Regions from separate parts of the Bradyrhizobium sp. 159 genome, predicted to be linked through region 2. Evidence: predicted binding sites of a transcription regulator. Region 2 holds the regulator's gene; each other region holds the start of a gene.
The links. Region 2 encodes PhoB, which activates phosphate uptake and scavenging genes when phosphate is short. Its sites were predicted from a motif close to TGTCATNNANCTGTCAT; they were not measured.
Positions count from the first base shown of each region.

Region 1: a site for PhoB is predicted at 8,260-8,276, ahead of IVA96_RS25485 (RNA degradosome polyphosphate kinase). Genes of this name have one in related genera too.
Region 3: a site for PhoB is predicted at 5,855-5,871, ahead of IVA96_RS25870 (DUF47 domain-containing protein). Genes of this name have one in related genera too.

Region 1 covers NZ_JADPKE010000088.1:63,282-73,596, reverse strand. The annotation lists gene IVA96_RS25520 (tripartite tricarboxylate transporter substrate-binding protein) at 1-47, shown strand, start outside; gene IVA96_RS25515 (ABC-F family ATP-binding cassette domain-containing protein) at 201-2,060, opposite strand; gene IVA96_RS25510 (hypothetical protein) at 2,169-2,342, opposite strand; gene IVA96_RS25505 (sulfur globule protein precursor) at 2,575-2,832, opposite strand; gene ndk (nucleoside-diphosphate kinase) at 3,146-3,568, shown strand; gene IVA96_RS25495 (TerC family protein) at 3,613-4,473, shown strand; gene ppx (exopolyphosphatase) at 4,477-5,979, opposite strand; gene IVA96_RS25485 (RNA degradosome polyphosphate kinase) at 5,995-8,187, opposite strand; gene IVA96_RS25480 (DnaA/Hda family protein) at 8,327-9,004, opposite strand; gene IVA96_RS25475 (CDP-alcohol phosphatidyltransferase family protein) at 9,094-9,636, opposite strand; gene purM (phosphoribosylformylglycinamidine cyclo-ligase) at 9,791-10,315, shown strand, end outside.
Region 2 covers NZ_JADPKE010000068.1:47,905-58,219, forward strand. The annotation lists gene IVA96_RS19020 (SGNH/GDSL hydrolase family protein) at 1-341, opposite strand, end outside; gene IVA96_RS19025 (OpgC domain-containing protein) at 341-1,597, opposite strand; gene apaG (Co2+/Mg2+ efflux protein ApaG) at 1,795-2,187, shown strand; gene IVA96_RS19035 (Hsp33 family molecular chaperone) at 2,369-3,376, opposite strand; gene argF (ornithine carbamoyltransferase) at 3,532-4,455, opposite strand; gene IVA96_RS19045 (aspartate aminotransferase family protein) at 4,455-5,663, opposite strand; gene IVA96_RS19050 (GcrA family cell cycle regulator) at 6,132-6,644, shown strand; gene phoB (phosphate regulon transcriptional regulator PhoB) at 6,905-7,612, opposite strand; gene phoU (phosphate signaling complex protein PhoU) at 7,627-8,343, opposite strand; gene pstB (phosphate ABC transporter ATP-binding protein PstB) at 8,355-9,176, opposite strand; gene pstA (phosphate ABC transporter permease PstA) at 9,173-10,018, opposite strand; gene pstC (phosphate ABC transporter permease subunit PstC) at 10,023-10,315, opposite strand, start outside.
Region 3 covers NZ_JADPKE010000088.1:135,632-145,946, reverse strand. The annotation lists gene IVA96_RS25905 (ArsC family reductase) at 1-103, shown strand, start outside; gene IVA96_RS25900 (hypothetical protein) at 100-747, opposite strand; gene IVA96_RS25895 (ABC transporter ATP-binding protein) at 1,099-1,854, shown strand; gene IVA96_RS25890 (ABC transporter ATP-binding protein) at 1,847-2,593, shown strand; gene IVA96_RS25885 (ABC transporter substrate-binding protein) at 2,629-3,849, shown strand; gene IVA96_RS25880 (branched-chain amino acid ABC transporter permease) at 3,924-4,787, shown strand; gene IVA96_RS25875 (branched-chain amino acid ABC transporter permease) at 4,789-5,757, shown strand; gene IVA96_RS25870 (DUF47 domain-containing protein) at 5,916-6,560, shown strand; gene IVA96_RS25865 (inorganic phosphate transporter) at 6,657-7,664, shown strand; gene sugE (quaternary ammonium compound efflux SMR transporter SugE) at 7,657-7,971, opposite strand; gene IVA96_RS25855 (peptide chain release factor 3) at 8,129-9,751, shown strand; gene IVA96_RS25850 (hypothetical protein) at 9,974-10,315, shown strand, end outside.

The sequences.
Region 1 (10,315 bases), on a different contig from region 2:
ACCGCTGGGCGCCGATCATCAAGGCAGCCGGCCAATACGCCGACTGAGTCATCCCAGTATAATGGTGCCGACATCGCCGCCGGGCGGCGCCGACCGCGCCGTAAAAGAACATTCAGTGCAACGGCTCATTTCCAGGTATTTACATACCGGTACTGTGCATGGGGTTGTTTTCACGATTTTGATGAGGCGGCCTTTCGGCGTTACCCCGCCGCCTCATCGTATTGCGTGCTCGCCTCGAGCCATTGCTCCTCCGCGCGCGCCAATGCGTCGGCCGCGTTCGCGCGGGCCTTCGACAGTTGCGCAGCCTGCTTGGGGTCGCGGGTGAAGATGTCGGGCAGCGCCAGCGCCGTGTCGATCTTGCTGATGATCTCGCTCACGCGGGCGATCTCGGCTTCGGCTTCCGCGATGCGCTTCTTCAGCGAGCCGCGATTGTCCGACCTCACGCGCTGCGGCTTCTCGCTCGCGACGCTGCGCTCGCGCGGCGCTTCGGCGTTGCGCGCGGACAGCACCAGGCGGCGGTACTCGTCGAGGTCGCCGTCGTAATTGGTCACGGTGCGGTTGGCGACGATCCAGAGCCGCTCGGCGCAGGCCTCGATCAGGTAGCGGTCGTGCGAAACCATGATCACTGCGCCGGGAAACTCGTTGATCGCCTCCGCGAGCGCGGCGCGGCTGTCGATGTCGAGATGATTGGTCGGCTCGTCCAAAATGATCATGTTGGGGCCGAAGAAGGTCGCTAGCCCCAGCAGCAGCCGTGCCTTCTCGCCGCCCGACAGTTTTCCGGCTATGGTGTCGGCGGCCTTGCCGGAAAAGCCGATCGCGCCGGCGCGGGCGCGCACCTTGGCTTCCGGCGCATCGCCCATCAGCTTGCGCACATGGTCGTAGGCGGAGGCGTCCTCGTTCAGTTCGTCGAGCTGGTGCTGGGCGAAATAGGCGGTCGACAGCTTGTCCGCGCGGGTCACTCTGCCAGAGAACGGAGCGAGCCGTCCGGCGAGCAGCTTGACCAGCGTCGACTTGCCATTGCCGTTGGCTCCGAGCAGCGCGATGCGGTCGTCATTGTCGATGCGTAAGGTGACGCGGCTCAGCACAGGCGTTTCCGGATCGTAGCCGACCGAGACGTTGTCGACGGCGATGATCGGCGGGGACAGGATCTTCTCCGGCGCCGGAAAGCTGATCTCGCGCACGTCCTCGGTGACCAGCGCCGTGATCGGCTTCAGCCGCTCCAGCATCTTGACGCGGGACTGCGCCTGCCGCGCCTTGGAGGCCTTGGCCTTGAAGCGGTCGACGAAGGCTTGCAACCGTGCGCGTTCGGCTTCCTGGCGCTTGACCTGCTTGGCATCGAGCAATTCGCGCGCGGCGCGCTGCTCCTCGAAGGAGGAATAGGTGCCCTTGTAGAGCGTGAGCTTGCCGCGCTCCAGATGCAGGATCTGGTCGACCGAGCTGTCCAGGAGGTCGCGGTCGTGGCTGATCACGATCACCGTGCGCGGATAATGCGCGAGGTGATCCTCCAACCACAGCGTGCCTTCGAGATCGAGATAGTTGGTGGGCTCGTCGAGCAGCAACAGGTCGGGCGCCGCGAACAGCGTCGCGGCGAGCGCGACGCGCATGCGCCAGCCGCCGGAGAACTCGGCGCAGGGGCGGAGCTGATCGGCGGCGGAGAAGCCGAGGCCGGAGAGGATCGCGGCCGCACGGCTCGGCGCCGAATGCGCGTCGATATCGACGAGGCGGGTCTGGATCTCGGCGATCCGGTGCGGATCGGTCGCGCGCTCGGCCTCGGCGAGCAGCGCGTCGCGTTCGAGATCGGCCCTGAGCACGACAGAGATCAGGCTCTCGGGGCCGTTCGGCGCCTCCTGCGCCAGGCTGCCGACGCGCCAGCGCGGCGGCAGCGTCACCGAGCCGTGCTCGGCCGCGAGATCGCCGCGGATCACCTTGAACAGGGTCGACTTGCCGGTGCCGTTGCGCCCGACCAGGCCGACGCGGGACCCGGGCGTGATCTGCACGGAACTCTGGTCAATCAGAAGGCGTCCGGCGAGGCGGACGGAGAGATCGGTGATGGACAGCATGCGGCCTTGTCACCGCAGGGCGCGTCGAACGCAACCCGTTTTTCCAAGCTTGTCGTTCAGCGTGACCCTTCGGAAAACCGCTTCACACCTTTCCCGATCATGCTCCCATCAGTGCGATTCGCGCTCGCGCTGCCTCAATTCGTTGAGCAACTTCTCGAGGTGCGTCGGGAGGCGGGGATCGGGGCGCAGACTCTGCTGAAGCCGTTCGCCCACGGCATCGCGAATCGAGCGGCTGGTGCGCCGGTCGATCTGTTCGCTGTCATTGGCAAAAAGGCCAGCCATCGCGCGGTTCCGTGTTCTCAGAGTAAGGACACGGTACCAAGTCATTGCGCCCAAAATGGTTTCGCTGCTTGCGGGGAATCCCCGGGATTCTCGTAAAAATTGTATTATGCCAGCCATGTCCGCCCAAATAAAAGGCCCCGGCGCGGACGCCGGGGCCTCTCCTGAAGGGTTACCTTGGGGGCATAGGTAACCCCTTTGTTCAGGAAGGTGCTTGCGGAAGGTGCTGTCGGGCTCAGTAGCAGCGGTTGATCAGCCGCCAGCGGGGTCCCCAGGGGGTCGGGACCAGCCGGCGCACGTAGCAGCCGCCATAACCGTAGGAGACGGGACCGCCGACATAGAAACGCGGTCCGCCCCAGCCGCGGTGCCAGCCGCCGCCGTGCCAGCCTCCACCGTGCCAGCCGCCATGCCAGTGGGCGGAAGCGGAGGTCGGCGCCAGCGCGGCACCGAGCGCGACCGCGGCAACGGCGGCAAGCGAAAGTTTCCTCAACATGGTGATCTCCTCAACAACTGCCGGCGCGGGGCTATCGCGCCGATGGAAAGGCCGCCGAAACGCTCTGCCTCATGGTCAGGCTTCGGTTTCGATAGCCCCGACCTTACGCCCGCGAAGCTGAACCGAACCCTGATGCGGGTTTCAGATTCGGTTCATCTGAGTGAAATCGGTGTAATCCATGTTGAATCGCGGGCTGCGAGGCCTGCGGCGAAGCGCCTATGCGGCTGTTTCGGCGGTCGCTTGCCGTCCGGCAATGGCGCCGATATAAGCCCCGCAACTGCGAACCCCCGCATTCTCCCCGAGGACAAGATTTATGGCCATCGAACGCACTTTCTCGATCATCAAGCCCGACGCGACCGAGCGTAACCTGACCGGCGCGGTCAACGCCGTGATCGAAAAGGCGGGCCTGCGCATCGTCGCACAGAAGCGTATCCGCATGACCAAGGAGCAGGCCGAGACCTTCTATGCCGTGCACAAGGCGCGCCCGTTTTTCGGTGAGCTCGTCGACTTCATGACCTCGGGCCCGGTCGTGGTGCAGGTGCTGGAAGGCGAGGGCGCGATCGCCAAATACCGCGAGGTGATGGGCGCGACCGATCCGGCCAAGGCTGCCGAGGGCACCGTCCGCAAGCTCTACGCCAAGTCGATTGGCGAGAATTCGGTGCACGGCTCGGATGCGCCGGAGACGGCCGCGATCGAGATCGCGCAGTTCTTCTCTGGCAACGAGATCGTCGGCTGATCTATCAGCCGATAGGTTAGGTACGACGGGCGAAAGGACTCATTGTGGACTGGCTCTGGCAGATCTTCGATCCCGCTACGATCGGGGCATTCTTCACCCAGTTCCGCAACGAAATGGCTGCGCCGACCTTCTGGATCGCGGTTGGCAAGATCATCTGGATCAATATCCTGCTTTCCGGCGACAACGCGCTGGTGATCGCGCTCGCTTGCCGCGGCCTCAGCCCGCGGCATCGGCTGTGGGGCATGATCTTCGGTGCCGGCGCGGCGGTGATGCTGCGGATCATCTTCACCGGCATCGTCGCGACGCTGATGGAGCTGCCGTATCTCAAGCTCGTCGGCGGCCTTGCGCTGATCGTAATCGCGGCAAAGCTCTTGGTGCCGGAAAACGAGGACGAGGATGACGTCGAGTCGGCCTCGCATCTGTTGCAGGCCATTCAGATCGTCGTGGTCGCCGACATCGTCATGAGCCTGGACAACGTCATTGCGGTCGCTGCCGCAGCCAACGGCAGCGTGCCGCTGCTGATCCTCGGCCTCGCCATCAGCGTGCCGCTGATCGTCGCAGGTGCCGCGCTGATCATGGCGCTGCTCGCAAAGCTGCCGGTCCTGGTTTGGGCTGGTGCTGCGCTGCTCGGCTGGATCTCGGGAGAAGTGATCGCGACCGATCCCGGCGTCGCGCCGAAGCTGCACACGCTGTTCGACGGCCCGCTCGGCGCCTCGCTGGACAGCATGCTCGGCGCACTTCGCATCCCGCCGCAATTCACCCATGGCGGCGGAGGCGGCGAATATCTTTGCGCGCTTCTCGGCGTCGTCGTCGTGCTGGTCGTCGGCACCATCTGGCGTCGGCGTAGCCTGGGCGCGGCCGCGCTCGAATCCTCGGAGCGCCACGCCAAGGCCTCGGTCGAATAGTTTTCAGCGACGGACGATCGAGCCGGCGCGGCCAATCAGGCGGGCGAGCTGGCGGAAGCGGCTGCCGACGCGGTCGGCGACGAGATCGCCGAGGCGGTGTTCGAACACCAGCATCAGCTTGCGGCTCTGGCTGCGGAAATGCGTGGCGGGTAGCACGCCCGGCCGCGCCGCCGAAATCAGGTGCGCGACGCGGAACGCTGCTCCCAGGAGGCGGGCGCGCTCGAGCTGCGCCGGCGTCAGCAGGCTCTGCATGGTGAGCGGCGGCTGGTTTTCCTCGCTCAGGCCCGCATAGCGATAGAAAACCGACAAGCCGACGAAGGCGCGCTCGGTGTGGGTGATCGCGCCGAAATTACCATTGACGACGAGGCTCAGCGTCTGCTCGCCGCGATGATCGGGGTGCACGCGCCAGCCGATGTCGGAGAGCAGGCACGCGGTGTGGCGCAGGCGGCGGTCCTCTTCGGTCTCGCGCAGCTTCACGACGCGCGCAAGGCGGTCGGTCCAGGCGATCAGCTCGCGGGCATGCTTCGCCGAGCGCGACAGCAGCTGGTTGAGCTCCTCTGCGGCGCAGATCAGCCCGTCCTTGTTGCGTTCGGAGTCCGAGAGCTTCTCGTGCAACAAACCCTCGCGCACGCCGAAGGTCGAGAACACGATGGTTTTCGGCTTCGCCACGCGGATGATGTGCTCGAGCACCAGGGCGGCGTAGGTGAGGAGGGGGCGGCGTGCATCAGCAACGATCTCGATATCGGCCAGCATGTCGGCGGCCGCAAGCCGGCGCAGACGCCGCGAGAAGTCGAGCGCCTCGGCCGCCGAAATCGAATAGCCGTGCATCACCTGGAGCGGATAGCCGCTCTGGATGATGTGAATACGCGCGAGCGCACGCCAGGTGCCGCCGACCGCGTAGAAAGTGCGGCCGCGACCCGCGGCGAGCTGCGGCACCTCGTCGAGCGCCTCGCGCACGATGCGGTCGGCGCGCTTGAGCGATTTGTGTGCGAGGTCCTGGAGCGCGAGGCCACCGAGCGGCAGCGTCACGCCGCTGCGCACGCTATTCCTGCGCACGTCGATCAGCTCGAGCGAGCCGCCGCCGAGATCGCCGACGATGCCGTCGGGATGATGGATGCCGGAGATCACGCCGAGCGCCGACAGCCGCGCTTCGCGCGGCCCCGACAGGATCTCGATCTTCACGGCGCAGATGCGCTCGGCCTTCGCGATGAAGTCGGGACCGTTGGAGGCGTCGCGGCAGGCGGCAGTCGCAATCGCGAACACGCGTCCGACCTGCATCACGCGGCACAGGGCGCGGAACCGCTTCAGCGAGGTCAGCGCCTTGTCGACGGCGTCGGGCGCGAGCAGGCCCGTGCTCTGCACTTCGCGCCCGAGGCCGCACAGCGTCTTCTCGTTGAAGATCGGAATGAGGCTGCGCGCCAGCGCCTCGTAGACGACGAGGCGGACCGAGTTCGAACCTATGTCGATGACCGCGACGCTCGAGCCGCGCTTGCGCGGCTGCTTCACGTTGAGAATCCGGGATCAGGATTGATGACGTTCATTACGCCGCGTGAGACGGCGCGGCGAGGATTCCTTGAGCGACTTTCCACGGCCAGACAGACTCGGATTCGTCATGAAGTAGTTGTGGACGTTGAAAGGCTCCTCGCCCTTCGCGGCTTTCATACGCGTTGAGGACCCGTCCGGCAACAATTGCCAGCTCTGCTCATTGTCCTTCAGGTTCGCGACCATGATCTGTTCGAGAACCTGCTGATGCACCGTGGGATTTTGCAGCGGACACAGCACCTCGACGCGGCGGTCGAGGTTGCGCGGCATCATATCGGCCGAGGAGATATACACAGCCGCTTTTGCGCTCGGCAGGCCTTGGCCCATGCCGAAGCAGTAGATTCGGCCGTGTTCCAGGAAACGTCCGATGATCGACTTGACACGGATGTTCTCCGACAGACCGGGGATCCCGGGCCTGAGACAGCAGATGCCGCGCACCACGAGCTCGACCTGGACGCCGGCCTGCGAGGCCTCATAGAGCGCGTCGATGATGTCGGGGTCGACCAGCGCGTTCATCTTCATCCAGACCGCGCCGTGCCGGCCGTGCCGTGCATGCGCGGTCTCGCCCTGGATGTGCTCGATGATGCGCTTGCGCAAGGTCAATGGCGACACCGCCATCTTCTCCAGATCGCTCGGCGCGGCATAGCCGGTGATGAAATTGAATACGCGAGCCGCGTCGCGGCCGATGGTCGGGTCCGACGTGAAGTAGGAGAGGTCGGTGTAGATGCGCGCGGTCACCGAGTGATAATTGCCGGTGCCGGTATGCACGTAAGTTGTGAGGCTGCCGCCCTCGCGGCGCACCACCATCGAGAGCTTTGCGTGCGTCTTCAGTTCGAGAAAGCCGTAGACGACCTGCACGCCGGCGCGCTCGAGGTCGCGCGCCCAGCGGATGTTGGCCTCTTCGTCGAAGCGCGCCTTCAGCTCGATCAGCGCCGTGACCGACTTGCCGGCCTCGGCGGCTTCGGCGAGCGCACGCACGATCGGCGAGTTGTTGGAGGTGCGGTAGAGCGTCTGCTTGATCGCGACTACATCTGGGTCGCGCGCGGCCTGCTGCAGAAACTGCACCACCACGTCGAAGGATTCGTAGGGGTGATGGACGATGAGATCCTTCTGCCGGATCGCAGCGAAGACGTCGCCGGCATGCTCGCGCACGCGCTCGGGATGGCGAGGCACGTAAGGGGTGAATTCGAGGTCGGGACGGTCGAGACGAGTGAGCTGCGAAAGCTCGTTCATGGCGAGCACGCCGTCGACGAGAAACACCTCGTCGTCAGCCGTCGACAGCGCATGCTGCACGAAGCTGCGCAGCTGCTCCGGCATCTTGGCGTCGATCTCGAGCCGGATCACCGACCCGCGGCGGCGCCGCTTCAGCGCGGTCTCGAACAGGCGAACGAGGTCTTCGGCCTCTTCCTCGATTTCGAGCTCGGAGTCGCGGATGATGCGGAAAGCGCCCTGGCCATGCAGATTATAGCCGGGGAAGAGACGGTTGATGAACAGGGCGGTTGCCTGCTCCAGCGAAATCAGCCGGACGGCCTTGCCTTCGGCCGGCAGGCGGATGAAGCGGTCGATCTTGCCGGGCATGCGGATCAGGGCGTTCATCTGCTTGCCGTCGGCAGCGCGCGTGAGCTGGAGCGCGATGGTGAAGCCGAGGCTAGGAATGAACGGGAAGGGGTGGGCCGGATCGATTGCGAGGGGAGTCAGCAGCGGGAACACGTTATTGAGGAAGTAGTCCTCGATCCAGGTCCGTTCCGGCTTGGTGACGTCCTTGCCGTCGACCAGGACGATGCCGACCTCGGCGAGCGTGCCGCGCAGGTCGCGCCAGATCGCCTGCTGGTCGGAGGCAAGTTGGGAGACGGTACGATTGATCAAGGCAAGCTGCTCCGACGGGGTCAGGCCGTCCGGGCTGCGCTCGGCAATGCCCTCGCGCACCTGGGCCTTGATGCCGGCGACGCGGACCATGAAGAACTCGTCGAGATTGTTTGCCGAGATCGACAGGAATCGCACCCGCTCCAGCATGGGATGGCTGGGATTGACCGATTCTTCCAGGACACGGCGGTTGAAATGCAGCCAGGACAGCTCGCGGTTGATGAACCGTTCGGGGCTCGAAGCGATCGCCGGCAGGCTCTCCGTTTCCGGGGCTTTTTCTTTGATTTCAACAGCTTGCGCAGAGTCCATGAGAAGTCGATCCATCCAGTTCACCCCAATTGCGACTTACGCGCAAAATCGGTGGGAGCATGTGTTAGAGCGATGACGTTTCGATGACATTGATGTTCCGCCGCTCCGCCGCGTCAAGCGGCTGGTGCCAGCGAACTGGTCAGACGTCCCGAAGCAGCTCGGCCGCCAGCGCCCGGGTGACGGGGCGGCCAAGCCGCAGGGCCTCGCTGTCGAGCAATTCTACCGCCTGCCGGGCGGCGGCCGAGGATCGCTCCAGCCGGGTAGCGAGGTAGCTGACGATGCTCTCATCCACCGTGAGCTGGCGGTCAGCGCAGAATTTGACGATCAGGCCGCGGAAAAGCTGGTCGTCCGGCGACCGCAACGCGACCACCGGCACGGCGCGCAGACGCGAGCGTAGGTCGCGAAGCTCGATCTCGAGCGATGCGGGTAGCTCGCGCCCGGTGAAGAGGACGTAGGCGCCATCCTCGCGGGCGAGGTTCATCAGGTGGAAGAGGGCGCGCTCGTCAAACTCTTTCGCCTTGAGATCTTCGACGACCAGCGCTCCGGTCGCGAGCGCGCCCGGGACCGCGGCGGCGGCCAGCGCATTGGCCGTGGTCGAGCGGGCGCCTGATACCTCGGCCCAGATCGCGGCGAGATGGCTCTTGCCGCTGCCTTCGGGGCCGGTCAGCCACATGATCCGGTTCGGCCATTCCGGCCAGGCGTCGATCAGGCCGAGACCGGCCGCGTTGGCGGGGCCCTCGAGGAAATTGTCCCGGCTGAGGCTTTCCGCATGCGGAAGCGAAAACGCCAATTGTCGGGGATGAACGCGGCCTGCCACGCTTGCCTTGCTCCATGCCGGCGTCCCGGCCTCGTTTGAAAAGATTCGACTTTCGAGCGGGAGTTGGCCTTTTGCGGGGCCACATCCACTCATTTGGCCTCGATCGTGCTCATGTGCCGCAGCCACTCGACGAGATAGAGCGACACCGAGGAGAGCGTGAACACCGTGACGAGGCCCATCAGGATCATATCATAGGGTGCCGGCTTGAAGCCGAAGGCAAGCGCCGCCAGCACCAGCGCCGCGAATGCCACTTGTGCCACAGTATTGAGCTTGGACACCTTTGACGGCTTCATCTCGACCGGCCGGTCGAACAGCCAGGATACGATCACGGCGGCGACGATCATGATGTCGCGCGAGACCACCAGGATGACGATCCAGCGCGGAATCGCCCCCCAGATGCCCAGCGCCATGTAGATCGAGACCAGCAGCGCCTTGTCCGCGAGCGGATCGAGCAGGGCGCCGAGCTCACTCGCCATGTTGAACCGCTTGGCCAGGAAGCCGTCCACGGCGTCGCTGATACCGGCGATCAAGAAGACCGCGAACGCCACCTCCATTTGGCTCGACACGATGGCCCAGACGATGATCGGGACCAGCATGATGCGGCCCAGGGTAATGATATTCGGAATACTCACGCGGCGCTTCCCGGCACCCGGCCTGACCTCGGATCCGGCCCCTTGGGAGGCTGAACCGGTTGATATCTACATACTATAAGGCGGGGCGCCACGCTTGCCATTGCGTGTCCCCGGAATTCGACGTAACCAGCCGCAAACCCACTGGAAATCGGGCATGACCGACCGCAAAAACGGCCTCACTTACGCCGATTCAGGCGTCGATATCGACGCGGGCAACCGCCTCGTCGACCTGATTAAGCCGATGGTGCGCGCCACCGCGCGGCCCGGCGCCGACGCCGAGATCGGCGGTTTCGGCGGCCTGTTCGACCTCAAGGCGGCCGGTTTCAAGGACCCCGTCCTGGTCGCCGCCACCGATGGCGTCGGCACCAAGGTCAAAATCGCGATCGAGACCGGCCTGCATGGCGGCATCGGGATCGATCTTGTCGCGATGAGCGTCAACGACCTCGTGGTCCAGGGCGCCGAGCCGCTGTTCTTCCTGGACTATTTCGCCTGCGGCAAGCTCGATCCGGAGGCCACCGCCGCGATCGTCGCGGGTGTTGCGGAGGGCTGCCGCGAATCCGGCTGCGCCTTAATCGGCGGCGAAACGGCCGAGATGCCCGGCCTCTACAAAGACGGCGATTACGACCTCGGCGGATTTGCAGTGGGCGCCGCCGAACGCGGTACGCTGCTGCCGCGCCCG
Region 2 (10,315 bases):
CCTGCCGTTTTCTTGCTCTGTATTTCTACGGAGACGTGCACCACTTCGGACGCGGGCAGCTTCTCCTTGAGGATCGTCTCCATGCGTGCCGGATATGAGCTGCTCTCCGAGGATGGAATCGTGGTCGAGCGGCTTCCGATGACCAGAATCTCGAGCGGCTTGCCGGACTTGATGGCATCGGCGACCTTGGGAAGCTGGCTTTCGCTGGTAAGCAGATAGGACGGCAATTCGCAGGCCGGGGGCGCGGCCGAGGCAGCAGGCGCAGCATCGCCCGCGCGCGCCGTGGCCGCGGCGAGGCCACCGCATAGCAGGATCAGGCTCAGGAGAACCTTCGCCTTCATCAGCCCCCTCCCGCCAGATCGGCGTTGCCGACGGCGTTTTTGGTTTTCGCACCGCTCTTGTCAGCCACGCGCTTGTACCACGAAATCACCCACGCCACCCCCCACATGATCAGGATTCCGGAGAGACTAATCAACGCATGCATGGCTGCCCCGCCGGAAACTTCGGCCAGGATGAAATGGCCGGCGAAAGCCAGGAAGACGCCGAGACAGAAGATCTCGAGCGAATGCTGCCCGCATAGGATCAGCGGCCGCAGCCAGGGCGATTTCAGGCCCGGCCAGGTCCGCGGCAGGAAGCGCACGGTGAGCGCGGCCAGCGCCAGGAAATGTGTGAAGCGCAGCACGTCGAGATCGGTCTTGTCGATCGGATACATCCACTGCTCGATCCGCTTCGGCATGAAGTGGCCGAGCTGCGGCACGTACCAGGTCAGCGTCACGTAGAACGCCGCGGCGAGATAGGCGATCGAGATCCACATCGTCACGGGTGATGCCAGAATGCGCGACATGCGCCGCGCGCCTCCGAGCGCACACCATGCACCGAAGACGAAAAGCAATTGCCAGGCCAGCGGATTGAACGCCCAGAAGCCGTTCGGATAGGCCGAGAAGTAGAGGTCGTATTCCCACGTCACGGCGTAGAGCACGACCGAGAGGCCGAGCGTGACGTCGGGCTTCCACTTCATCGACCACAGGATCAACGGCAGCGCCAGCATCAGCACGATGTAGAGCGGCAGCACGTCCATGTTGACGGGCCGGAAGCGCAGCAGCAGCGCCTGCACGATGGTGACGTCGGGCTGCTTGAGGAAATCCATGATGCCCATCTCTTCGGTGTAGAGCGGGTTCTCGAAGCTGGTCGCCACATAGGAGATTTCGGCGAGGAAGATCGTGAACAGGAAGACGTGGGCGACGTAAATCTGCCAGACGCGGCGCAGGATGCGCGCGGTGGCGATGACGGCGCCGCTCTCCAGCATTGCCCGGCCGTAGACGAAGGCGGCGGTATAGCCGGAGATGAAGATGAAGATCTCGGTGGCGTCGCTGAAGCCGTAATTGCGAATGGTGAACCAGGTCAGCAGGCTGGTTGGCAGATGGTCGATGAAGATCAGCCACAGCGCCAGGCCGCGGAACAGATCGAGCCGGAGCTCGCGCTCGCCGATCGCCGGCAGCGTAATGGCTGGCGCGGCGGCGCGCGGCTTGGTCCCTGCGGGTTTGGCACCGGCGGTTCCCGCGATCGTCGATCCCGTCACTTGGTCGGCAATGGTCATCGGGGCCAAAAACCCTTCCGCAAATCGCGACGTTCAATGGAGTTTACCGGTCCGGCCGTCGTCTCGCAAAGCGGCCGGATCACATAAGGTTGTCTCCCCCTTGGGAGTCCCTTCCCCGCGAATTCTGGCGGGACGATGTCGCCAAAGCCGTCTCCGGCGTTTGGTTCCCCGGGCGGATTTCGCTATGATGGGCCATCATGTACCGCGCCGTGACCCGCCAGATCGAAGTGACCGTCGAGCCGAACTTTGTTCCGGAGCAGTCGTCGGCCGACCGCTCCCGCTATTTCTGGTCCTACACCATCGTCATCACCAATTCCGGTGACGAGACCGTGCAGCTGAAGACGCGGCACTGGATCATCACCGACGCCTCCGGCCGCCAGCAGGAGGTGAAGGGCGAGGGCGTCGTCGGTGAGCAGCCGATCCTGGCCCCCGGCGAGCGCTTCGAATACACCTCCGGCGTGCCGCTCACGACCGCCTCCGGCTTCATGACCGGCCGCTACCAGATGGTCAGCGAAAGCGGCGAGCGCTTCGAGATCGACGTGCCGACGTTCTCGCTGGACAGTCCGGACAACAAGCGGGTGTTGAACTAGCCTCCGATGTCATTCCCCGCGAAGGCGGAGAATCCAGCAAGCCGCGGCCTATCGGTTCAATCAGTGTTTGGCTCAATCACTGTCGTCTCGGAGTATTGGATCGCCCGATCACGGGCGGGCAGCGAGCATGTGCGAGCGGCCTCCCCAGCCTCGTCATTCCTAGCGTAGCTATGCGCGGTGCCTAGGCGTCCTCCACGCCCGCCTCGTGCGGCGTGAACTGGTAGACCGACGAGCAGAACTCGCAGGTGACGACGACCTTGTCGTCCTTGACCATCGCGGCGCGATCGTCGGGCGAGAAGCTCTTGAGCATCGAGGCAACCGCATCGCGCGAGCAGGAGCACCGCGCTTCCAGAACCTGCGAATTGAACACGCGCACGCCGCGCTCGTGGAAGAGGCGGAACAGCAGCCGCTCGCCGGAGAGCTCGGGATCGATCAGCTCGACGTCCTCGACGGTCTCGATCAGCGAACGCGCCTCGACCCAGGCGTCGTCTTCGGCGACGCTGTGCACCTCGCTGCCTTCGGGCGCATCCCCGGGATGCAGGTCCGCCTGCCGCGCGCGCTCCGGCGCCTTGGGCAGAAACTGCATCAACATGCCACCGGCGCGCCAGCGATGCTTGCCGCCGTCGCTACTGCGCCACTCCTCGCCGACCGCAAGACGCACGCGCGTCGGGATCTGCTCGGAGCGGAGGAAATATTCGTGAGCGGCCTCTTCCAGGCTGCCACCGTCGAGCGCGACCAGACCCTGGTAACGGCTCATGTCGGGGCCCTGGTCGATGGTCATGGCGAGATGACCGCGGCCGAGCAGCGTGCCGGAATCTTTGGCGTTACCGAGACGCGCGGCATCGAAACGCGCATAGGCGCGCAGGCGATCCGGCGCCATGTAGTCGACGACAAAGAACGACACCGGACCGTCGGTTTGGGCCTGGAGGATGAAGCGGCCCTCGAATTTCAGCGCCGAGCCGAGCAACGTCGTCAGCACGATGGCCTCGCCGAGCAGCTTGCCGACGGGAGCGGGATAATCGTGCTTGGTGAGAATGTCGTCGAGCGCCGGACCGAGCCGCACCAAGCGGCCGCGCACGTCGAGTGCGTCGACCTCGTAGGGCAGCACGGCGTCATCGATCGGAACCGGTGATGGCGCGCGAACCGGGCCTTCTGGCCCGGTTTTCATGTCAGGGGATTGGGAAACCATGGCCGTGTATCTGGGGTCGGAGGTGGGAAATGGAAGGGGGCGCGAGGGAGTGTTCCCGAGGCAGTTATGATCACACACGATACTGCTGGTTCGGCGTCGTCCCGGCTTCTCGCCAGGACGACGAACCAAACCCACTTCGCCTTCACCAGGCTGCGCTACTTCACCGCGTCAAAGCACCAGGCCAGAATGCCCTTCTGCGCGTGCAGGCGGTTTTCGGCCTCGTCGAACACGACCGATTGCGGGCCGTCGATCACTTCATCCGTGACCTCCTCGCCGCGATGGGCAGGCAGGCAGTGCATGAACAGCGCGTCGGGCTTGGCCAGCGACATCAGCTTGGCATTGACCTGGTAGGGCTTGAGCACGTTGTGGCGGTGCTCGCCTTCCTTGTCGCCCATCGACACCCAGGTGTCGGTGACGACGCAGTCGGCGCCCCTCACGGCGGCTTCCGGATCGGTGCCGAGCACGATCGGCGCATTGGTCATCTTGATCCAATCGCGCATCGCCTTTTTCGGCGCGAGCTCCGGCGGCGTTGCGACGTTGAGCTGGAACTTGAAGCGCTCGGCGGCGTGGGCCCAGGACGCCAGCACGTTGTTGTCGTCGCCTGTCCAGGCCACCGTCTTGCCCTCGATCGGGCCGCGATGCTCCTCATAGGTCATGAGGTCGGCCATCACCTGGCAAGGGTGCGAACGGCGCGTCAGGCCGTTGATGACGGGCACGGTCGCATGGGCCGCAAGCTCCAGCAGCGCCTCGTGATTGAGGATGCGGATCATGATGGCGTCGACATAGCGCGACAGCACGCGCGCGGTGTCGGCGATGGTCTCGCCCCGGCCGAGCTGCATTTCGGCGCCGGTGAGCATGATGGGCTCGCCGCCGAGCTGGCGCATGGCGACGTCGAACGACACCCGCGTCCGCGTCGAGGGGCGCTCGAAGATCATCGCCAGCGTCTTGCCTTCGAGCGGCCTGACCGGCTGATGCGCCTTCTGCTTCGCCTTCATGGCGGAGGATGCGGCGAGCATGCGCTTGAGCTCCGACAGCGGGAGCTCGTTGATGTCGAGGAAGTGCTTTGGCGAATTGCTCATCAGCTTGCCGCCCGCTTGGTCTGACTGCACGAGATCGCCGCGCAGGCGCGCTCGAGCCGCCCGACGCTGTCCTCGATCTCGGCTTCGGTGACGATCAGAGGCGGTAGGAAGCGCACCACATTGTCGCCGGCGCCGACGGTGAGCAGCTTTTCGTTGCGCAGGGCGGTAACGAGATCACCCGAAGGCACGACCGCCTTGATGCCGATCAGGAGCCCCTCACCACGGACTTCGCTGACGACATCAGGATAGCGATCGATCACCGAGGCGAGCTTCTGCTTGAGCAGCAGCGACATCCTCTGCACGTGATCGAAAAAGCCGGGCTCGAGCATGACGTCGAGCACGGCGTTCGCAGCGGAAATCGCGAGCGGATTGCCGCCGAAGGTCGAGCCGTGCGAGCCGGGCGTCATGCCGGAGGCCGCTTCCGCGGTGGCAAGACAAGCGCCGATCGGGAAGCCGCCACCGAGCGCTTTCGCCAGCGACATCACGTCGGGGGTGACGCCGAGACGGCGATGCGCGAACAGATCGCCGGTGCGGCCCATGCCGGTCTGCACCTCGTCGAACGCGAGCAACAGGCCCTTCTCGTCACAGAGCTGACGCAGCGCCTTGAGGAAGGCGGGTGTTGACGAACGCACACCGCCCTCGCCCTGGATCGGCTCGATCAGGATGCCGGCGGTCTGCGGACCGATCGCCTTCTTCACGGCCTCGATATCGCCATGCGGGACCTGGTCGAAGCCATCCATGGGCGGGCCGAAACCTTCAAGATATTTTGCCGAGCCCGTCGCCGCCAACGTCGCCAGCGTGCGGCCGTGGAAGGCGCCTTCGAAGGTGATCATGCGATAGCGATCGGGATGGCCTTTGGCGGCATGATAGCGCCGCACGACCTTGATCACGCATTCCAACGCTTCGGCGCCGGAATTGCAGAAGAACACGAAGTCCGCGAAACTTTCGTTGCACAAACGCGTTGCAAGCCGTTCGCCATCGGGACTCTGGAACAGGTTCGACATGTGCCAGAGCTTGGTCGCCTGCTCCTGCAATGCCTTGACCAACGCAGGATGGGCGTGGCCGAGCGCGTTCACGGCGACGCCCGAGGTGAAATCGAGATAGCGATCGCCATTGGTCGCGATCAGCCAGCAGCCTTCGCCGCGCTCGAAGCCAAGGTCCGCCCTGGCGAAAACGGGAAGCAGATGCGGCGCGGCGCTGTTGGTCATGACCATCACTTGGATGTTGCATTTGGACGTTGAGACCTGCCTGGCATGCCTTGCGCAGCGCACCATTGACCGGTCCGGAAAACGAAACGTGCCGCCTTTTAAGGGCGGCACGCGTCACCATCTTATGCCTGGCAAGACGGGTGTCAATGCCGCCCGGAAAGCCTCGCGAAACGCGAAATCCGTAGTCTTGCGGTGCCGATCTTGCGGGGTTTTCACCACGGAACATGTGGAAGCGAGTCGGCGGACTCTTGCGCGGGAGTCACGCCATATTGTAGCGTTTGGACTGTCAGATACGACATCTCGTGCAGCGGTTCTGATCCCAAGAGTCCTCATGTACCGGCGTAAACGTTCGGGCGTCAGTCACGCGCCCGGCGAGCCTTAAGGGATTCTGACGGCACGGGTTTTTCAAGGCTTAAGCATTCGCTGTGAGGCCCCAGGATGGCGGCGCGCAACGAGGGAAAGGGTGCAATGACGGTTTTGACCTGGTCCGACGATCGCGTCGAGCAGCTGAAAAAGCTCTGGGAGGCCGGACTTTCGGCCAGCCAGATCGCGGCCGAGCTCGGCAATGTGACCCGCAATGCCGTGATCGGCAAAGTGCACAGGCTCGGCCTGTCGGGCCGCGCCAAGAGCCCTTCATCGGCAGCGCCGCGGCCGCGCAAGGCGCGGCCCGCGCAGCATATGATGCGGGTGACCCGGCCGATCTCGCGCGGCAACACCGCGCTGGCGCAGGCCTTCGAGGTCGAGGTGGAGGCCGAACCGGTCACCTACGACAACGTGGTGCCGATGAGTCAGCGGCTGTCGCTGCTGGAATTGAACGAGGCGACGTGCCACTGGCCGGTCGGCGATCCCTCCAGCCCGGACTTCTTCTTCTGTGGCGGCAAGGCGCTGTCAGGCCTGCCCTACTGCGCCCAGCACTCGCGCGTCGCCTATCAGCCGGCAGCGGATCGCCGGCGGGCGGCACCGAAGCCGAGCACGCGGTGATTATTTCCTGAGATCGAACCGGCAGCCGTCACGCGGTGACGGCGCAACAAACCCGACGTCGTCCCGGACAAGCGAAGCGCCGGACCGGGACCGATAGCCACCGCAAGCCGTGGTTACGGGGACTCGGAGTTACCTTTTCGCGCAACAACCACGTCCTGTGGCTATGCGTCCGGATCGGCGCTTCGCTCCGGACAACGCTGCGCGTTGCCGGGAGCTACGCTTGTCCGGGACGACGACCGAGCTTGGTGACGCAGTTGGGCCTACGTCTGCTCCGCCTTTGCAAACCGATCATCCAGCGCATAACCCGCGCCGCGGACGGTGCGGATCGGGTCCTGCTCGCGGCCGAGATTGAGCAGCTTGCGCAGGCGGCCGATATGGACGTCGACGGTGCGCTCGTCGATGTAGATGTCGCGGCCCCAGACGCTGTCGAGCAGCTGCTCGCGCGAGAACACGCGGCCGGGATGCTCCAGGAAGAACTCCAGCAGGCGATATTCGGTCGGGCCGAGATCGATCGGCCGGCCCGAGCGCGCGACGCGGCGCTTGTCGCGATCGAGCTCGATGTCGCCATAGGCGAGCACGGTGGCGAGCCGCTCGGGGCTTGCGCGCCGCAGAAGGCCCTTCACGCGCGCGAGCAGCTCCGGCACCGAGAACGGCTTGACGATGTAGTCATCGGCGCCGGTCGCAAGACCCCGCACCCGCTCGCTTTCCTCGCCGCGCGCGGTCAGCATGATGATCGGGAGCTGCTTGGTCTCGGGACGGGTGCGCAGCCGCCGACACAACTCGATGCCGGACAGTCCCGGCAGCATCCAGTCGAGCACGATCAGATCGGGGATGTGTTCCTTGAGGCGGGTGTCGGCGTCGTCGCCGCGCATTACCGTCTCCACGTCATAGCCGTCGCCTTCGAGGTTGTAACGGAGAAGCTCGGTGAGAGCTTCCTCGTCCTCAACCACCATAATGCGTGCGCCCATGTTGTCGTCGCTCCCTAGGTATTCGGTACCGTCGTGGCGAAGGTCGTCATGTCGCCCTTCGGCCGCTTGTCGGTGATCGCCTGCCCCTCGATCATGTAGAACACGGTCTCGGCGATGTTGGTGGCGTGATCACCGATGCGCTCGATGTTCTTGGCGCAAAACATCAGATGGATGCAGAACGAGATGTTGCGCGGATCCTCCATCATATAGGTGAGGAGCTCGCGGAACAGAGAGGTGCAGATGGCGTCCACTTCCTCGTCGCCCTTCCACACCGCCATCGCCGCCGGCAAATCGTGCGCGGCATAGGCATCCAGCACCGACTTGACCTGCTGCTGCACGAGGTCGGTCATGTGCTCCAGGCCGCGGAACAGTTTCAGCGGATGGAAGTCCGTCTCCAGCGCCGCAACGCGCTTGCCCATGTTCTTGGCGAGGTCGCCGATGCGCTCGAGATCGGTGGCAACGCGCATGGCGCCGACGATCTCGCGTAAATCCACCGCCATCGGCTGGCGGCGGGCGATGGTGAGCACGGCGCGCTCCTCGATGCGCTTCTGAAGCGCGTCGAGCTCGGCATCGGTGGTGACGACGCGCTGGCCGAGCGCGACGTCGCGGCGGATCAGCGCGTCGACGGAATCGACGATCATGCGCTCGGCGATGCCGCCCATCTCGGCGACGAGGCGAGTGAGCTCCTGGAGGTCGGTATCGAAGGCCTTTGCGGTATGTTCAGTACCCATGTCCCGTCTCCTCAGCCGAACCGGCCGGTGATGTAATCCTGCGTACGCCGGTCGCTCGGCGACGTGAAGATCTTGCTGGTGTCGTCGAACTCGATCAGCTCGCCGAGATACATGAAGGCGGTTTTATCAGAGACGCGCGCCGCCTGCTGCATGTTGTGGGTGACGATCGCGATCGTGTAGTTCTCGGACAATTCCTGGATCAGCTCCTCGACCTTGGCGGTCGAGATCGGGTCGAGCGCCGAGCAGGGCTCATCGAACAAGATCACTTCGGGCCGCACCGCGACCGTGCGGGCGATGCAGAGGCGCTGCTGCTGGCCGCCGGAGAGCGACAAGCCGGACGCGTTGAGCTTATCCTTGACCTCGTTCCACAGCGCGCCGCCGCGCAGCGCCTTCTCGACGCGGTCGTCCATCTCGGACTTCGAGATCTTCTCGTAGAGGCGGATGCCGAAGGCGATGTTCTCGTAGATCGTCATCGGGAACGGCGTCGGTTTCTGGAACACCATGCCGACCCGGGCGCGCAGCAGGTTAAGGTCCAGCTTGGGATCGAGGATATTGGTCTGGTCGAGCAACAGCTGGCCGGTGGCGCGCTGGCCCGGATAGAGATCGTACATCCGGTTGAAGATGCGCAGCAGGGTCGACTTGCCGCAGCCCGACGGGCCGATGAAGGCCGTGACGCGGTTGGTGCCGAGGGCCAGATTGATGTTCTTCAGCGCGTGGTGCTCACCGTAGTAGAAATTGAGGTTGCGCGCGGTGACCTTGGCAGGCGCCTCGGGTAGCGGCTGTGAGCCGGGATGAACGGTCGGCGCACTTACGGAAACAGACATTTCACTCATTTTGCAGTCCTCTCGGCGCCAAGGATGCGCGCGCCAATGTTCAGGGCAAGCACGGTCAGGGTGATGAGCAGCGCCCCACTCCAGGCGAGCTGCTTCCAATAGGCGTAGGGGCTCTGCACGAAGTTGTTGATGGTGACAGGCAGGTTGGCCATCGTCTTGTCGAGGCCGAGGCTGAAGAACTGGTTCGACAGCGCCGTGAACAGCAGCGGCGCGGTCTCGCCGGCGACGCGCGCAGTCGCCAGCAGCACGCCGGTGATCAGGCCGGAGCGCGCGGCACGATAGGCGATCCGTTTGATCACCAGCGAGCGCGGCAGGCCGAGCGCGCTGGCAGCCTCACGCAGCGGGTTCGGCACCAGCAGCAACATGTCTTCGGTGGTGCGCACCACGACCGGGATCACGATCACGGCGAGCGCCAGCGCGCCGGCGATCGCCGAGAAGCCGCGCATCGGCACCACCACCGCGCCGTAGATGAACAGGCCGATGATGATCGAAGGCGCCGAGAGCAGGATGTCGTTGATGAAGCGGATCACCGAGGTCAGCTTGTCGTTGCGGCCGTACTCGGCGAGATAGGTGCCGGCGAACAGGCCGAGCGGCGCGCCGATGCCGACGCCGATCACGGTCATGATCAGCGAGCCGACGATGGCGTTGAGCAGGCCGCCCTCGTTCGATCCGGGCGGGGGCGTGTTCTCGGTGAAGACCTGGTAGTTGAGCCCGGCCAGGCCATTGTAAAGCAGCGTGATCAAAATCAGCGCGAGCCAAGTGACGCCGAAGGCGGCGGCTGCGATGCAGAGACCGCGGATGACGATGTCCCAGCGGCGACGGCGCGAATAGATCGGGTTCATGGCGTCACTTTCCGGCCTTGGTTTCCAGCCGCATCAGCATCAGCCGCGCGGCCGCGAGCACGAAGAACGTCAGCACGAACAGGAGCAGGCCGAGCAGGATCAGGCCGGACTGGTGCAGGCCGTCACTCTCGGCGAATTCGGAGGCGATCGCCGCCGAGATCGTGGTGCCCGGAGCGAAGATCGACGAGGAGATGCGGAACGAGTTGCCGATGATGAAGGTCACCGCCATCGTCTCGCCGAGCGCGCGACCGAGCGCCAGCATGACGCCGCCGATGATGCCGACGCGGGTGTAGGGGA
Region 3 (10,315 bases), on a different contig from region 2:
GCGGCCGGTGCTGGAAATTGGCGGCAAGCTGCTGGTCGGATTCAAGCCCGATATCTATGCCAAGGAAGTCGGCGCCAAGAACGCTGAAGCCAAGGCGCGCTAATTCAGTTCGATGGTCTCGGCGGTGACGCTTGGGCCGGACTGGTCGGCGATCTCGACCACGTCGGCTGCTGCGATGCGACCAGGCGCGCGATGAAAGAGGTCGCGGTCGATCACGACGCGCAGTCTCGGACGCGGCGGCGCGTCATTTCCGCGCATCAGATTCTTGATCTCGAAGCCGCCGTCCTCGCAGAAGGTCTTCACCGACGCGATGATGTGGCTGACCTTGTCCTCGGTCAGGAACGGCAGCAACAGCCGTTCGTAGGCGACGATGCGACCGTAGATGTCGTCGATGTCGGCAACGCTGTAGATCGGAAGCCCGCGCGCAACGCATTCGTGATAGAGGGGCATCACGAAGGGCGCGAGCCGCGGTCCGACATAGTCGTGCAGCAGGGTGCCTTTGCCGCTGTGGCCATAGGCGCGCGAGATGCGCGTGCCTTCGCTCTGGATGATCAGGTGCGGCGTCGGCGTCGAATTGTCTACCGTGTAATAGATGAGATCGGACAGCTCTTCCTCGAGCCGCGCGGGCTGGTACTCCCAGATCGCCGGTGCGACCTGCTGGCGCGCATAAAGTCGCAGCCACGTGTTCAGGAGATCACGCTGCCTGATCGACTTGACGACGGAGGGCGCGGCGCTTGCGAAATCCAAAACAATATTCCCGGCATGTCAAAACCCGCACATGATCCATGCCGCGGGAAAATTTTCTATGAAGGCTGGCGCGGGAGACGAAAGACCGTTAACGACGGCTTGACGACCGGTGCCTTGCGAACCGGGAGGCCGGGCAGGCACGACATCAAAACATCTCCGACTAAGGGAGCATTTGTATCCCAGCCGGAGGCCTGATCTGCTCAGCTTTCCGCCTTGCCTAACCCCCGTCACCTCCGGCATATTCCGCGCCCGGAGGCGGCGTTCCGGAGGGGCTCCAAGGCCTCCGGAAAGCCGAAGCAACAAGGACAGCCACGCGCGGCCAGCGCGTCGCGCGGGCAGGGGGAAATCTGTTTGGCCGATGAGTTCATTCTCGAAACGGAAGGCTTGACCAAGGAGTTCGCGGGCTTCTTCGCCGTCCGCGACGTTGCGCTCAAGGTTCGCCGTGGGAGCATTCATGCGTTGATCGGTCCGAACGGGGCCGGCAAGACGACGTGCTTCAATCTTTTGACCAAGTTCCTCAAACCGTCTGCCGGAAAGATCCTGTACAAGGGACAGGACATTACTGCGATGGCGCCGGCCGACGTGGCGCGCATGGGCTTGGTTCGCTCGTTCCAGATTTCGGCGGTTTTTCCGCATCTCACCGCGCTGGAGAACGTCCGCGTCGCCCTTCAGCGCCAGCACGGCTCTTCGTTCGACTTCTGGCGCTCCAAATCCGTGCTCAACTGCTTCAACGATCGCGCGCGCGAGCTGTTGAACGATGTCGGCCTCAGCGAGTTTGCCAATACGCCGGCGGTCGAGATGCCCTACGGACGCAAGCGCGCACTGGAGATCGCAACCACGCTCGCGCTCGACCCCGAGATGATGCTGCTGGACGAGCCGATGGCCGGCATGGGTCACGAGGACATCGACAAGATCGCGGCGCTGATCAAGCGCATCTCCGCGAAATATACCATCCTGATGGTCGAGCATAATTTGAGCGTCGTGGCCAATCTCTCCGACATCATCACCGTGCTGACGCGCGGGCAGGTGCTCGCGCAGGGCCATTACTCCGAGCTCACCAAGGACGAGCGCGTCAAGGAAGCCTATCTGGGAGCCGGTCATGCCTGACACTGCGATCGCCGAGGCTCCGGCAAAGGCCGCGACCGGCGGAAACATCCTTCAAGTCCGCAACCTGGAAGCTTGGTACGGCGAGTCCCACATCCTGCACGGGATCAACTTCGACGTGAATGCGGGCGAGGTCGTCACCCTGCTCGGGCGCAACGGCGCCGGCAAGACGACCACGTTGAAATCGATCATGGGCATCATCGGCAAGCGAACCGGCTCGGTGAAGTTCAACAATCAGGACATCATCCGCGCGACCTCCGACAAGATCGCGCGGATGGGTATCGCCTTCTGCCCCGAGGAGCGGGGCATATTCTCCAGTCTCGACGTGCGGGAGAATTTGCTGCTGCCCCCGGTGGTCCGCGAAGGCGGGCTGCCGCTCGATCAGATCTTCGACCTGTTCCCGAACCTGAAGGAGCGGCTCAACAGCCAGGGCACCAAGCTTTCGGGCGGTGAGCAGCAGATGCTGGCGATCGCGCGCATCCTGCGCACTGGCGCGAGCTTCCTGATGCTGGACGAGCCGACGGAGGGCCTTGCGCCCGTCATCATCCAGCAGATCGGCCACACCATTGCGCGGCTCAAGAAGGAAGGCTTCACCATCCTTCTCGTCGAGCAGAACTTCCGTTTCGCATCCACTGTCGCCGACCGCTATTACGTGGTCGAGCACGGCAAGATCATCGACGGATTTTCCAATGCGGAGCTTGCCGCCAACATGGACAAGCTCCACACCTATTTGGGTGTCTAGAACTGCCAACGAAAAAATTCAAAAAGGAAAGTTGCATGAAGACCAGGTCGATTGCGTCATTGCTGCTGACCACCGCGCTCACCTTCGCAACAGGTGTCGCGTCCGCGCAGGACAAGACCGTCAAGATCGGCGCGCTATCCGATCAGTCCGGCCTCTACGCCGATCTCGGCGGGCCGGGCTCGACGCTTGCCGCGCAGATGGCCGTTGAGGATTCTGGCCTCGCGGCGAAGGGCTGGAAGATCGACATCATCTCGGGCGATCACCAGAACAAGCCCGACATCGGCACTGCGATCGCGCGGCAATGGTTCGACGTGGACAAGGTCGACGTCATCGTCGACGTGCCGAACTCGGGCGTCGCGCTCGCCGTCAACAACGTCATCAAGGAAAAGAACGGCGTCTATATCAATTCCGGTGCGGCGACCTCGGACCTCTCCAACGCGCAGTGCTCGCCCAATACCGTGCACTGGACCTACGACACTTACATGCTGGCCCACACCACCGGCCAGGCGCTGGTCAAGGCCGGCGGCGACACCTGGTTCTTCCTGACCGCGGATTACGCCTTCGGCGCGGCGCTCGAGCGCGACACCACGGCGGTCATCACCGCCAACGGCGGCAAGGTGGTCGGCGGCGTCAAGCATCCGCTGAACACGCCGGACTTCTCCTCGTTCCTGCTTCAGGCGCAGGCCTCCAAGGCCAAGATCATCGGCCTGGCCAATGCCGGCGGCGACACCACCAACACCATCAAGCAGGCGGCCGAGTTCGGCATCGTCAAGGGCGGTCAGAAGCTGGCGGCGCTGCTGCTCTTCCTCACCGACGTCAAGGCGATCGGCCTCGAGACGGCGCAGGGCCTCAACTTCACCGAGACGTTCTATTGGGACATGAACGACCAGACCCGGGCGTTCTCCAAGCGCTTCGCCGAGAAGATGAAGAACAATGCGCCGCCGACCATGGTGCAGGCCGGCGTCTATGCGGGCGTGCGGCACTATCTCAAGGCCCTCGAAGCGCTCGGCGGCAATCCGCATGACGGCGTCAAGGTGGTCGAGAAGATGAAGTCGATGCCGACCGAGGACGATCTGTTCGGCAAGGGCGAGATCCAGCCCAACGGCCGCACCATTCACAACGCCTATCTATTCGAGGTGAAGAAGCCCTCGGAGTCCAAGGGACCGTGGGACTTCTACAAGCTGGTCGGCACGGTGCCGGGCGATCAGGCCTTTACGCCGCTGTCCGAGAGCAAGTGCGCGCTCTTGAAGAAGTAAGATGACGGCCCGCAGGCCATCAGGCTTGCGGGCGACTTTTTAAGGGAACGCCGAAGGGACCGGGTGCGGGATCGATGCAGGCTCTTTACGCTCAGCTACTGGTGGGACTGATCAACGGCTCGTTCTACGCGCTGCTCAGTCTCGGGCTTGCCGTGATCTTCGGCATGCTCAACATCATCAATTTCGCCCACGGCGCGCTCTACATGATGGGCGCCTTCGTCGCCTATTTCCTGCTGAACCTCGGCGGCATCAATTATTGGTGGGCGTTGCTGCTGGCGCCCATCATCGTCGGCATTTTCGGCATGATCCTGGAGCGGACCATGCTGCAATGGCTGACCGGGCTCGACCACCTCTACGGCCTGCTCCTGACCTTCGGCATCGCGCTGATCGTGCAGGGCGTGTTCCAGAACTATTTCGGCTCCTCCGGCCTGCCTTACGCCATTCCGGACCAGCTCAAGGGCGGCATGAACCTCGGCTTCATGTTCCTGCCCGTCTATCGCGGCTGGGTGGTCGTGTTCTCCCTGGTGGTGTGCCTTGCGACCTGGTTCCTAATCGAGAAGACGCGGCTCGGCGCTTACCTGCGTGCCGCCACCGAGAACCCGACGCTGGTGCGCGCCTTCGGCGTCAACGTGCCGCGCATGATCACGCTGACCTATGGTCTCGGCGTCGGCCTTGCCGCGCTCGCCGGCGTGCTCTCGGCGCCGATCAACCAGGTGCGGCCGCTGATGGGCGCCGACCTCATCATCGTCGTGTTCGCGGTAGTCGTGATCGGCGGCATGGGATCGATCATGGGCTCGATCATCACCGGCTTTGCGCTCGGTGTGATCGAGGGCCTGACCAAATATTTCTACCCCGAGGCCTCCAACACCGTCGTGTTCGTGCTGATGGTGCTGGTGCTCTTGGTGAAGCCAACGGGATTGACGGGAAGGGCGGCCTGATATGACAGCCTTGACGGACGACACGCTGCCGGTAACCCCGCGCACGGTGCGCGACGAGATGATCGTGTTCGTAGTGATGGCGCTGCTCTTGGCGTCGGTGCCGTTCACAGGAGTCTATCCGTTCTTCGTGATGCAGGCGCTGTGCTTTGCGCTGCTCGCCTGCGCCTTCAATCTGCTGGTCGGCTATGGCGGCCTGCTGTCGTTCGGGCACGCGATGTTCCTGGGGACTGCCGGCTACTGCAGCGCACATGCGCTGAAGGTGTGGGCGCTTCCGCCCGAGCTCGGCATCCTCGTCGGCGTCGCCGCCGCGTTCGTCCTGTCGATCGTGACCGGCTACATCTCGATCCGTCGCCAGGGCATCTATTTCTCGATGATCACGCTGGCGCTGTCGCAGCTTCTTTATTTCATCTACCTGCAGGCGCCGTTCACCCATGGCGAGGATGGCATCCAGGGCATTCCACAAGGGTACATGTTCGGTGTGCTCGATCTGTCCAAGCCGACCGTGCTCTACTATGTCGTGCTGGTCGGCTTCCTCGCCGGCTTCCTCTTGATCTTCCGCATCATCAACTCGCCGTTCGGCGAGGTCCTGAAGGCGATCCGCGAGAATGAGCCGCGGGCGATCTCGCTCGGCTACCGTACCGACCAGTACAAGTTCCTGGCCTTCATCCTGTCGGGCACGCTGGCCGGCTTTGCCGGTGCGCTGAAAGTGTTCGTGGCGCAGAACGCCTCGCTCACCGACGTGCACTGGTCGATGTCGGGCGAGGTCGTCCTGATGACGCTGGTCGGCGGTCTCGGAACCATCTTCGGTCCCGTGATCGGCGCCTTCGTGATCATCGCCATGCAGCAATATCTGGCGGGCTTCGGCCAATGGGTGACGGTGATCCAAGGCGCGATCTTCGTGATCTGCGTGCTTACCTTCCGCCGCGGGGTCATCGGCGAAATCGCGCATTACTTCCGGCGATCGCTCTAAGTAGCTGATTTAAAATCGGTTTACCGGTCGCTCGAAAGCGGTGGATGATCCGGCGCCGCGGGCGTGAGATGACACGCGCGTGGATCGAAAATGGTCTATGACAGTTTCATGACGGCCCATTCGGGCCAGGCCATTTTTCCAACCGGTAGCCTATCCCCATGATGCGATGGTTTCGTGCTTTCCTGCCCAAGGAGGAACGGTTCTTCGACCTGTTCGACCGTCATGCCCAGACCGTGATCCAGGGCTCGATCGCGCTCCAGAGCATGCTCAACGGGGGCGAGGAAACGCCGGTCTATTGCCAGCGCGTCAACCAGTTCGAGAACGACGCCGACAACATCACCCGCGAAGTGCTGACGGCGGTGCGCCGCACCTTCATCACTCCGTTCGACCGCGGCGACATCAAGAACCTGATCACCTCGATGGACGACGCCATCGACCAGATGCAGCAGACGGCGAAAGCCGTGATGCTGTTCGAGGTCCGCGCCTTCGAGCCGCCGATGCGCGAGATCGGCGGGCTTCTGATCGAATGCGCCAATCTGGTCGGGCGCGCGCTGCCGCTGATGCAGTCGATCGGCCCGAACGTCGCCATGCTGACGGCGATCACCGAAGAGCTGGGCAAGCTGGAGGGCCGCGTCGACGACCTCCATGACATCGGGCTGAAGGAGCTGTTCCTCAAGCATCGCGCGGGCAACGCGATGGATTTCATCGTCGGCGCAGAGATCTACGACCATCTCGAGAAGGTGGCCGACCGTTTCGACGACGTCGCCAACGAGATCAACAGCATCGTGATCGAGCAAGTGTAACGCATGATCCGGAAAAATGTGCCGCGGTTTTCCTTCGCGACAAGCGCTGAACGCGTTTGCGCGGAGATCATGCGAAAAAATTGAGGCAGGGCCGCTGTGGATGCTGCGTTGGCTCTTCCCGTCCTGGTCGGCTTGATCGCCGTCGCGCTGCTGTTCGATTTCTTGAACGGGCTCCATGACGCCGCCAATTCGATCGCGACCATCGTCTCGACCCGCGTGCTGCGGCCACAATTTGCGGTATTCTGGGCCGCGTTCTTCAATTTCGTCGCCTTCATGGTGTTCGGGTTGCACGTCGCCCAGACCATCGGTACCGGCATCATCGATCCCTCCATCGTCGACGCCCAAGTGATCTTTGCGGCCTTGGTCGGGGCCATCGTCTGGAACCTCGTGACCTGGGCGCTCGGCATCCCGTCATCGTCCTCGCATGCGCTGATCGGCGGGCTCGTCGGCGGCGGCATGGCCAAGGCGGGCATTTCGGCGGCAGTGTGGAGCGGATTGTCGAAGACGGTGCTGGCAATCGTGCTGTCGCCCCTGGTCGGCTTCCTGCTCGCAATGATGCTGGTGGCGATCGTGTCCTGGGCCTCGGTGCGCTCGACGCCCTTCGCCGTCGATCGCGCCTTCCGCATCCTGCAATTCGCCTCCGCCTCGCTCTATTCGCTCGGCCATGGCGGCAACGACGCCCAGAAGACGATGGGCATCATCGCGGTGCTGCTCTATTCGCAGGGTCATCTCGGCAGCGAATTCTCGGTGCCGTTCTGGGTCGTGCTGTCCTGCCAGGCCGCGATGGCGCTGGGCACGCTGATGGGCGGCTGGCGCATCGTCCGCACAATGGGCCTGCGCATCACCAAATTGACGCCCATGCAGGGCTTTTGCGCCGAGACCGGGGGCGCTGCGACCCTGTTCATGGCGACCTTCCTCGGCGTTCCCGTCTCGACCACCCACACCATCACCGGCGCCATCGTCGGCGTCGGCGCCGCCCGCCGCGTCTCGGCGGTGCGCTGGAACGTTGCGAGCTCGATCGTCTATGCCTGGGTGATCACGATCCCGGCCTCGGCCATCGTCGCCGCGCTGACCTGGTGGGTGGTCAAGATCTTCGTCAAGTAACGAACTTTAGGCCGGCAATTCCGGCGACGATGAGCCCGATGCTGGCGAGGCGGAACGCCGTGGCCGGCTCGCCGAACAGGATGATGCCGAGCGTCGCGGTGCCGACCGCGCCGATTCCGGTCCAGACAGCGTAGGCGGTTCCGACGGGCAGTGATTTGAGAGCGAGTCCGAGCAAGATGACGCTGCCGGCCATGGCCGCGAGCGTGACGACGGACGGAACAGGCCTGGTAAAGCCCTCGGTGTATTTCAGGCCGATCGCCCAGGTGATCTCGAGAAGCCCGGCGATCAACAGGATACTCCAGGCCATGACGACCCTCCATTCTAGGCAGGGTCGTCCCCGCGACTGAGGTGCTGAGAACGGGAAGGCCGTCCTTCCCAAATGCCGATATGGGGCTGGCCGGAAGGCCACGCAATCACCAAATGAGGCTTGATCAGGCCCAGTTTCCCTGCCAAACGCTCCCGCCATGTCCGACATCGTCGCCACCGCAGCCGAATCGCCGGCCCGTTCCCCGCTTGCCGCTGAAGTGGCGCGGCGGCGGACCTTTGCGATCATCTCCCACCCCGACGCCGGCAAGACCACGCTGACCGAGAAGCTGCTGCTGTTCGGTGGCGCCATCAACCTCGCCGGCCAGGTCAAGGCCAAGGGCGAGCGCCGCAACACGCGTTCCGACTGGATGAAGATCGAGCGCGAGCGCGGCATCTCGGTCGTGACCTCGGTGATGACCTTCGAGTTCGAAGGCCTCGTCTTCAACCTGCTGGATACTCCGGGCCACGAGGACTTTTCGGAAGACACCTACCGGACGCTCACGGCGGTCGATTCCGCCGTGATGGTGATCGACGCCGCCAAGGGCATCGAGGCGCGCACCCGAAAGCTGTTCGAGGTATGTCGTCTCCGGGATATCCCGATCATCACCTTCATCAACAAGATGGACCGCGAGAGCCGCGACGTCTTCGAGCTGCTGGACGAGATCGAGAAGACGCTGGCGCTCGACACCACGCCGATGACCTGGCCGGTCGGCCGCGGCCGTGACTTCCTCGGCACTTATGACGTCGTCAATGGCGGCGTGCGCCTGCTCGAAGGCGGCGGCGCAAAGACCGGCGCGGCGCAGCAGATCGAGATCGAAGAGCTCGCCAAGCTCAATGCCAATCTGGACGTGTCCGCGGTGAAGGACGAGCTCGATCTCGTCACCGAAGCGTCAAAACCGTTCGAGCTCGAAGCGTTCCGCGAGGGCCATCTGACGCCGGTTTATTTCGGCAGCGCGCTGCGCAATTTCGGCGTCGGCGACCTCCTGGAGGGCCTCGGCAAGTTCGCGCCCGAGCCGCGCGCGCAGGACAGCGACCAGCGCAAGGTCGAGGCCACCGATCCGCGCATGAGCGCCTTTGTATTCAAGATCCAGGCCAACATGGATCCGAACCATCGTGACCGCATCGCGTTTGCGCGGCTCTGCTCGGGCAAGCTCAGCCGCGGCATGAAGGCCAAGCTGGTGCGCACCGGCAAGAGCATGCCGCTGTCGAGCCCGCAATTCTTCTTCGCGCAGGATCGTTCGGTTGCGGATGAGGCCTTTGCCGGCGACGTCGTCGGCATTCCCAACCACGGCACGCTGCGAATCGGCGATACGCTGACCGAGGGCGAGGATTTCAACTTCGTCGGCGTGCCGAGCTTTGCGCCGGAAATCGTCCGCCGCGTCCGTCTCACCGACGCGATGAAGGCGAAGAAGCTGAAGGAAGCGCTACAGCAGATGTCGGAGGAGGGCGTGGTGCAGGTGTTCCGCCCGCGCGACGGCGCGCCCGCGCTGGTTGGCGTCGTCGGCGCGCTCCAGCTCGATGTGCTCAAAGCGCGGCTGGAGGCGGAATATTCACTTCCGGTCGAGTTCGAGGTCAGCGAGTTCCAGCTGGCACGCTGGGTCTCCTCAGAGGACCGCAAGAAGCTCGACACCTTCATTGCCGCCAACACCTCGAGCATCGCCGACGATGTCGACGGCGATCCCGTATATCTGGCGCGGAACGAGTTCTATCTCGGCTACACCCGCGAGCGCGCCGAGGGCATCGAGTTCACCAACGTCAAGGACGTCAAGAAGAAGGCGTAGGGCGGCTACCCCTCCGCTGTGCAGCCACCCCTCAGCTGTCATGCCCGCGAAGGTGGAGCATCCAGCGCGCCTCTCGGCTCAACAACCATCCCCTGGAATAGTGAGCGGGTTCGGCCCGGCGACGAAACCGCGTTTGAACGCGCGCATGTGAACACGAGATGGGCTTGAAGCCGCTGCAAGATCTCCCAAGATGATGGTGGTCGCTCATCGCGGTGCTTCTCAATGCTGCGCGCAATCCTAGTTCTGCTGCTGACCTTCTTGGCCGTGAGTGTCGCCGCCGCGCGGCCCCGGCAGATCAATCCCATCCCGTTCTCGCACGAGCCCTGCAGCGTGCTCGATGGCGGGCCCTGCACGCCGTCCTATTGCAGCGTACTCGAAGAGGGTCCCTGCATTCCCGAGATCGACTATCCTTACGGGCAGAACCTCCAGCTTACGATCGAGAGCGTGCCGTCCGAGGCCGATCGTGCCAAATATCAGAGGCCGGATCACGATCTCGACACGATCGGCGACCTCTTCGCCGCGCTGCGCAGCTGCTGGTCGCCGCCGTCGGACAATTCGCGCGCC